Regions from separate parts of the Halalkalibacillus sediminis genome, predicted to be linked through region 1. Evidence: predicted binding sites of a transcription regulator. Region 1 holds the regulator's gene; the other holds the start of a gene.
The links. Region 1 encodes NrdR, which represses ribonucleotide reductase genes. Its sites were predicted from a motif close to AACACNATATATNGTGTT; they were not measured.
Positions count from the first base shown of each region.

Region 2: CEY16_RS04255 (vitamin B12-dependent ribonucleotide reductase) is a predicted target of NrdR. The motif match lies at 2,176-2,193, and genes of this name have one in related genera.

Region 1 is NZ_PJNH01000001.1:1,087,552-1,091,946, forward strand. It holds gene dnaI (primosomal protein DnaI) at 176-1,111, opposite strand; gene CEY16_RS05805 (replication initiation and membrane attachment family protein) at 1,117-2,514, opposite strand; gene nrdR (transcriptional regulator NrdR) at 2,532-2,996, opposite strand; gene CEY16_RS05815 (glyceraldehyde-3-phosphate dehydrogenase) at 3,195-4,217, opposite strand; gene coaE (dephospho-CoA kinase) at 4,322-4,395, opposite strand, start outside.
Region 2 is NZ_PJNH01000001.1:805,804-810,198, reverse strand. It holds gene gcvPA (aminomethyl-transferring glycine dehydrogenase subunit GcvPA) at 1-127, shown strand, start outside; gene gcvPB (aminomethyl-transferring glycine dehydrogenase subunit GcvPB) at 120-1,589, shown strand; gene CEY16_RS04260 (rhodanese-like domain-containing protein) at 1,629-2,021, opposite strand; gene CEY16_RS04255 (vitamin B12-dependent ribonucleotide reductase) at 2,348-4,395, shown strand, end outside.

The DNA of each region.
Region 1 (4,395 bases):
CTCACACATCATCCCTCTTTCGTCATAACCGTATTACAGTTTATGAACAAAGAGTTGAAAAAATGAGAGCCTGGATGAAACAGTGAGAAAAACTTGGCTTATCGCCAAGTCCTAATGGCGAAAGCCTTTGTTTTTCACATATTAACCCTTTACAAAGTTAAACATTCTTAAAGTGTTATAAATCTCTGTGATTCAAGCCTTTAACTTCAATAGGCTGGCTCACTTGACGAATTCGTTCCATGATTCTCGCAGCTTTCAATTCATCGTATTCACCTTTTCCAGACCGAGCGAGATTATTCTTCAGTTCATCCAAATCATAATTAGAAGTAAAGAACACTGGCAATCGCTCCATCATACGGTACTGTAAGATTGCTCCCAACACTTCGTCCCTGAACCAAGGAGATAAAAATTCTGCACCAATATCATCAAGTACAAGCACAGATGCTTTCTTAAAACGATCAATTTTTTCATTGATTGTGGAATCAGAGATTGAGGCTTTAATTTCACGCACGAATTCCGGCATGTAAATGAAATAAGTATCGATTTTGAGCTGAGCGAGTTCATTAGCGAGTGCACCTAATAAGTAAGTTTTCCCCACACCGAAACTTCCGTGTAAGTAGAGCCCTTTTTGAGGTAGCTCATTTTGACTGTCAACGAAAAATTTACGTACTTGTGCTAGTGCTTGTTTCCGCTCGGGATCAGTCAAATCGACTTTATCAAAAGATGCTTCGTAAATTTCTTTCGGCATGTGCAAGCTTTTAATTAGTGAACGATGCTCATTTTGTGCAATTTGCTTTTCTTTTCGTGGGCATTCATGATAACTCAAGCGAATGCGTTGGTTCTCCACGATAGCATGTGGGACGAAGCCAGGTATGACATTGACACACTTATCTAATGATGCGCACTTTTCACAAGCTTTCGACTGGACGTCATATTCATAAAGTTTAATAAGTTGTTTTTCAACTTGTTCATTCGTGAGTTCTGGGTGCTGTTGCAATAACTGTTGGACATCACTTGATGCAAGCACCTCTTTTTTCACTTCTTGTAAAGATGACTGAAAGCTTTCATTACTTCTCATCCATTGTTTTAAAGCAGATTGTATTGGTTTCATTCGATTCACCCTTTATGATTCGATCGCGAAAAACTTTTGAAAAATTTCTCGAGCTCTTCTTGTTCCTTATCATCTTGAGGAGCAGAACGTTGCTGAGCTGGTTGCTGTGAAGTTTTCTTCTGATTCTTCTCTTCCTGATACCATTTAGGTAGGACTTCTTTTGATTTCTGCTGTTTATTATAACTCTGAGTTTTCTGTTGATTTTTTTGTTGCCATTTTTGATACATATTGTTTTCTTGTTTTGCTAGATCCATTGCTTCCTTCGCGGTTGTAATATGCGCACGACTCCAGTGTGCAGCAATTGTTTCAATATAATTTTTCGATAGTTTATTTCCGATTTTATTCAACACATAATGAACGAGTACATTCATCACGGGCTGTGACAGTCCGTGCTCCTCCATCATATCCGTCAGCATATTGACTTCTTTCATAGAAGCTTTGCCTGAAGAAGAATGATCTTCAAGGATTTCACGGTGAGTTACAGACTCGAAATGCTGAATGATCTGAGCCTCTTTTTCATTTGCAGGTTGTGGTTTAGTTTTTGAAGGTTGTTCTTTTAATGAAGTATTTTGAGTATCTTCGTTTTTTGTATATAGCCTTGGAGGAATACTACCATGTTTTTTGTAGTAGATATCCTTACACATATCGAGAAACTCTTTACGATCAAACTGTTGTTGTTCGTCCACTGCCCACAACACAGCTTTCTCTAACTCTAAGAAATCGACATCATAAATATGAGTCATTTTCTCTATGAACCGGATGTTGCCTGTTGATAAAATATTCTTCGGGTTCACTTTCTGTTGTTGAAGCATTTTATGAAGCCACTCAACCGGCAGCTTCGTTTCAACGACTAAAGTATCATCACTCGGTGCTTGTGTGGCCTGCTGCATCACCATTTCTGGTTTGATCGTGGTAAACACTTCATCGAAGCGTTTTGTCACTTCTTTTACATTAGTGGGACGAGAGGTTTTAATTAGTAACTTTCTCTTTAGTTGATTCAAATCCTCTTTACCTAAATGGTGTTCTAAGAGGACAGAAAGCATCGGATCTTCAAAGAAACCTTTGACTGAATAAGGTCGATTCAAATAGTAATAGAAAGTAGTGAAAGATCCTTCTTCCTTAAAAGATTTCAGAAGTCCAATCGCTTCGATTTTTTTACGAGCTTCATAGAAATCATCCAACGTCATATTTAAACGACTCATCATCTGATGGTGTGAAATCGATGATTGGCTCGGTTGAACGCTAGCCTCTTTCCACAACGATTGAAAAACAGCTACGCTTTTCATACCGATCAGTGGTTGATAAAGCATTGCAAGAACTAACTCCGCGTCTTCATTAAAAGCATCTTCTTGAAAGATTTTCATTCTATCATTAGGTAAAAGATGCTTCATTCGATCATTCATCGATTCCACCTCCCTCATTAATCATTTTTTGTCTTTTGAATCATATCGTTCAATTCCTTCATGAACACATTGATATCCTTGAACTGACGATAAACTGAAGCAAAGCGGACGTATGCAACTTCGTCTACTTCAGCTAACCTTTCCATCATGAGTTCTCCAATATCATGACTGTATATTTCTGAATTCCCTTGATTACGCAGGTCTTTTTCAACTTCAAAAGCCATTCGTTCAATTTCTTCAATAGAAACCGGACGTTTTTCACATGCTTTAATTAAGCCACGCTTAATCTTCTCGCGGTCAAAAGCTTCGCGAGTACCTTCTTTTTTCACGACAATCAATGGAATTTCCTCTACACGTTCAAAAGTAGTGAAACGGTAATTACACGTCTCACATTCCCTGCGTCGACGAATTGATCGACCTTCATCGACAGGGCGCGAGTCTAACACTTTTGTGCTTTTTGCATCGCAATTTGGGCATTTCATCTATTTTCACCCCGACTAATTTCTATCTTTATTCTTATAATTATAACAAACATCGACAACAAGCTGCTAGGCAAATCTTATAGATGTGTTATTTAAGAATACTTTCCAACTCTAAATAGTTAAGCATTATTATTCAACATTATAAAAAGGAGCGGAAATCTTTCTTAGATTTCCACCCCTTATATTTTTCAATATTATTTATATTTTAGAATAAGCAAGTTTTTTTCCAACGTATTTAGCTAAGTCGACCACACGGCATGAATAACCCCACTCATTATCGTACCAAGCGAGTACTTTGACTTTACGTTCACCAATGACCATCGTAGATAATCCGTCTACAATCGAGGAATATGGGCTAGTTGTATAGTCGATAGAAACAAGTGGCTCTTCATTGATTGCAAGAATACCGTTCATTTCACCTTCCATCGCTTGATAAAATGCTTGGTTTACTTCTTCTGCTGTTACATCTTTTTCTAAGTCAACGACTAGATCCACTAATGAAACGTTTGGAGTTGGGACACGTAAAGCTGTTCCGTGTAATTTCCCTTTTAAATCTGGGAGAACTTCATTGATAGCTTTTGCTGCACCAGTTGAAGTCGGAATGATTGATTGGGTACAACCACGTGCACGACGTAAATCCTTATGAGGATTATCTAAGTTCTTTTGATCATTCGTGAAAGCGTGAACAGTAGTCATCAAACCATTAACGATACCGAACTGATCGTTCAAGACCTTTGCTACCGGAGCTAAACAGTTCGTTGTACAAGAAGCGTTAGAAATAACATCATGTGCATCAGCATCATAATCTTCTTCATTAACTCCCATTACGATTGTTCCATCAATCTCTTTACCAGGTGCAGTAATGACAACTTTTTTCGCACCCGCTTCAATATGCCCTGAAGCTGATTCTTTAGTTTTAAATACACCTGTGGCTTCAATCACCACATCGACTTCAAGTGCTTCCCAAGGTAAATTTGCAGGCACTCGATCAGATACTTTTTGAATGAGTTGTCCATCTACAGTAATCGTTTCATCACTTGATTGAACTTCACCATCGTATATTCCATGTACAGAATCGTACTTGATTAAATGTGCTAAAGTATCTGCTGGGTAGCTCGCATTAATTGCAACGACTTCTACTTCTTCATCTTTCATAGCGCGGCGAAAAACCATGCGCCCTATACGGCCGAATCCATTGATTGCTATCTTTGTTTTCCCCATCAAAAAAACCTCCCAAATCCATTCGTGTTATACTTTTGTCTAAAAATCACAAAAACAGTATAACACATTAAACCTTGAAAGTGCTATCATTTTTAAAATTAATTCTAATCAATGTCGATTTCCCACTTTTTGAGGATATCTTTCAACTGCTGGTTACTTTCTTCAACCGTTCCACCGT
Region 2 (4,395 bases), 280 kb from region 1:
TGGCGGTTACGATCTAGGAAAAGCTGATAGCTCATATGAGAATCACATGTTAGTAGCTGTTACTGAGATTCGCACCAAAGAAGAGATCGATCAATTTGTTAAAGAATTGGGTGATATCCATGGCTAATCAAAACGATTTTCCAGTCATATTTGAATTAAGCAAGGAAGGCCGTAAAGGGTACAGCTTACCCGATTTAGATGTTCCAGATGTGGATTTGGATGAGGAATTCGGGAACGACTATATCCGTCAAGAAAACCCGGATCTTCCAGAAGTAAGTGAATTACAGATTATGCGTCATTACACTGCTTTATCTACAAGAAATCACGGGGTGGATTCAGGATTCTATCCTCTCGGTTCATGTACGATGAAATACAATCCAAAAATTAATGAAGACGTGGCTCGTTACCCAGGGTTCAGTCATATCCATCCTTATCAGGAGGAAAAAACAGTCCAAGGTGCAATGGAAATGTTGTATAATCTCCAGACGTCACTTTCTGAAATTACGGGAATGCATGAGGTCACATTACAACCCGCTGCTGGTGCGCATGGCGAGTGGACTGGACTGATGATGATCCGAGCTTTCCACGAATCAAACGGAGATTATAACCGTACAAAAGTAATCGTACCTGACTCTGCTCACGGAACTAACCCTGCTTCTGCAACTGTTGCAGGATTCGAGGCAGTAACTGTTAAATCGAATGACCAAGGCTTAGTTGACCTTGAAGACTTGAAACGTGTTGTAGGAGACGATACTGCAGCTTTAATGCTGACGAACCCAAATACATTAGGTCTATTTGAAGAACATATTCTTGAAATGGCTGAAATTATCCACGAAGCTGGTGGCCGTTTATACTATGATGGCGCTAACTTGAACGCTATTATGGGCTATGCTCGCCCAGGAGACATGGGATTTGATGTAGTTCACTTGAACTTGCATAAAACATTCACAGGACCACACGGTGGTGGCGGACCTGGTTCCGGACCTGTCGGAGTGACGAAAGAATTATCTAAGTTCTTACCAAAACCTATTTTAACGAAAAAAGATGATGCATTTACATTCGATTACAATCGCCCAGACTCGATTGGTCGCGTGAAGCCTTACTATGGTAACTTCGGAATCAATGTAAGAGCTTATACGTATATCCGCTCAATGGGTCCTGATGGATTGAAGCAAGTTAGTGAAAATGCAGTGTTGAATGCTAACTATATGATGCGTCGTTTAGAAGAAGAGTACGAACTCCCATTCAAACAGCATTGTAAACACGAATTTGTGTTATCAGGGAAAAACCAAAAGAAACTAGGTGTTCGAACTCTTGATATTGCCAAGCGTCTATTAGACTTTGGCTATCACCCACCAACAATCTACTTCCCACTTAATGTGGAAGAGGCTTTGATGGTTGAACCAACTGAAACAGAATCTAAAGAAACGCTCGATGAGTTTATCGATGCGATGATTCAGATTTCTAACGAGGCAAAAGAAGATCCTGAGATCGTACAAGAAGCCCCACATACTACAGTGTTAAGTCGTTTAGATGAGACTCAGGCAGCAAGAAAACCAGTTCTAAGATATATGAAAGACGAATCATAATAAAAAGGATGGCGAAGAAATTCGCCATCCTTTTTTCATTTAATAACCTTTTTTCTTCACTTTGATTTTACCATTCCACTTACGGAACCCACCTTTAAGATGGTTGAGATCCTCGTAACCTTTTTTGCGCAGCATATTTGCAGCCCGTACAGATCTTGTACCACTTTGACAATATAAATATACCGGCTTATCTTTTCTGATTTCTACTAGACGTTGCTTCATTTGTGATAATGGAATATTACGTGCACCAAGAATATGACCTCTTTCATATTCATTCGGTTCTCTTACATCTATCAATTGTGCTTTGCGATAACCTTCAATCCATTGATCCTCTGTCAGTGTTTTTAAATAGCGTTGCGTTCGTACGTATCTGAAAGCCCCGAATAAAATAAGAGCTGCAACAGCTATTAATACGATGAATAAAATATCCATACGAATCCCCTCTCTTCTATATCTACCACCTTTCATTATAAAAATCTTTAGACAAACTTTCAAAGGATTTTTTGTGGAATTTGATTTTTCATCCAATTCTTAGAGTAAATTCGACACTATTTTCATCTTGACAAACAATCGGATGTATGCCTTTAAAACTATATATAGTATTCGTCTTAAAAATCAAGCACTATATATTGTATAAATCTATTGATTTTTAAAAATGTATTTGGTAATGTTATAGACAACAAACAACACACCAATGAAAAGCATGTCGAGAAACTTGGTGAAAGGAAGTGAAGAGTTTGCAAAAAGTTGAAAACCGAATGACGAATGTTGATATCGATCGTCTGAATCAAGATATAGAAGAGTTTCCTTATGTCCATCCTGTAACAAGTGATATGCAGGTAACTCATAAGGGAGTTTCTCGATTAGTTATGTTAGATCGATACTCATTCAAAGACACTGAAAAGAGGACATTGAAAGAAGGAGATTTCGTCGTCTTAACGATAAAAGATGACCCGAAATTTCCCGCTCGTGGAACAGGATTTATAGTGTCGATTGATAAAGAAAGACATAAAGCTATTGTACAAGTTGAAGAAGATTATATCCATGTGTTAGACAAAGAATCAGAAAGAGAGACCGGAAAAATTGAGAGGTCTCTAACAGTAATAGATAAACCACTAGAAATCTTTTACGAACAAATTGCTTTGAGAAATGCCAGCGGTTTAGCAGAAGTAGAGCGTTCAACGGAAAAGAGGGAGTACTGGTTTGAAAAGTTCTACAATGAACTATCGAGCTTGAACTTCATCCCAGCTGGAAGAGTACTTTACGGAGCAGGTGCAAACACGGATGTTACGTATTTCAACTGCTACGTCATGCCTTACATCAACGATTCTCGGGAAGGAATCAGTGATCACCGTAAGCAAGTGATGGAGATCATGTCACGCGGAGGTGGAGTCGGAACAAATGGTTCGACACTTCGACCGAAGAATTCCCTGGCTCGAGGAGTCAATGGCAAATCATCAGGATCAGTGAGTTGGTTGGATGACATCGCTAAGTTGACACATCTAGTAGAGCAGGGCGGTTCAAGACGTGGCGCCCAAATGATCATGTTGAATGATTGGCATCCTGACATCATCGATTTCATCATATCGAAGATGCAGAACCCAAGAATCCTCAGATACTTAATAGAAAATATTGAAGACGAAACAGTACAGCAGCTAGCTAAGGACAAGCTTAAATTCACTCCTTTATCAGTTAGTGAAATGCAGATGTATCAAGGAATTGTGAATTACAAACACATCCCAGGCTTAGGTGGCTTCTCTGAAGAGAATATTCGAGAAGCAGAAACGAAGCTAAGAGATGAAGGCACATACAGTGTGCATAACCCAGAATTTTTAACGGGAGCCAACATTTCAGTCTGTATCACAGACGACTTTATGAAAGCTGTAGAAAATGACGAAGATTATGAACTTCGCTTTCCAGATGTAGAAAACTATAGTGAAGAAGAAATGGAAGCTTATAATAAGAATTGGCACGAAATCGGCGATGTTCGCGAGTGGGAAAAGCTAGGGTATGGTGTGAAGGTTTATCAGTCAATTCCAGCAAAAGAGCTGTGGAACCTGATTAATATCTGTGCAACATATTCTGCAGAACCAGGAATCTTCTTTATCGATAATGCGAATAAAGAAACCAACGCGACAGCTTATGGTCAGAAGGTAGTAGCAACTAACCCATGTGGTGAGCAACCCCTCGCACCGTATTCTGTCTGTAATTTGGCTGCTGTCAATTTAGCATCCGTAGCAAACAAGGATACTAAGCGACCAGATTTCGATCAATTAAAAGAAACAGTAGCAACTGGTGTTCGTTTACAAGACAACGTCATCGACTCAACACCTTACTTTCTTGACGAGAACCGCAAACAAGCTTTAGGTGAACGTCGTGTAGGGCTAGGAGTCATGGGGCTTCATGACCTATTGATTTATTGCGAAACTGAATATGGTTCAGATGAAGGTAATATGTTAGTCGATCAAATTTTTGAAACAATTGCGACCACGGCTTACCGAACTTCAATCGAGTTGGCAAAAGAAAAAGGAAGCTTCCCATTCTTGATTGGGGAAACGGAGGCTGAAACGAAGCTATTACGTGAACGTTTCATCGAAACAGGCTATATGCAAAAGATGCCTGAAGATATTCGACAAGGTGTGTTAGATTACGGCATTCGTAACTCCCATCTATTGACGGTAGCGCCAACTGGTTCTACTGGAACGATGGTTGGAGTTTCAACTGGCTTAGAACCTTACTTCTCTTTCACTTACTATAGAAGCGGAAGATTAGGCAAATTCATCGAAGTGAAAGCGGATATTGTTCA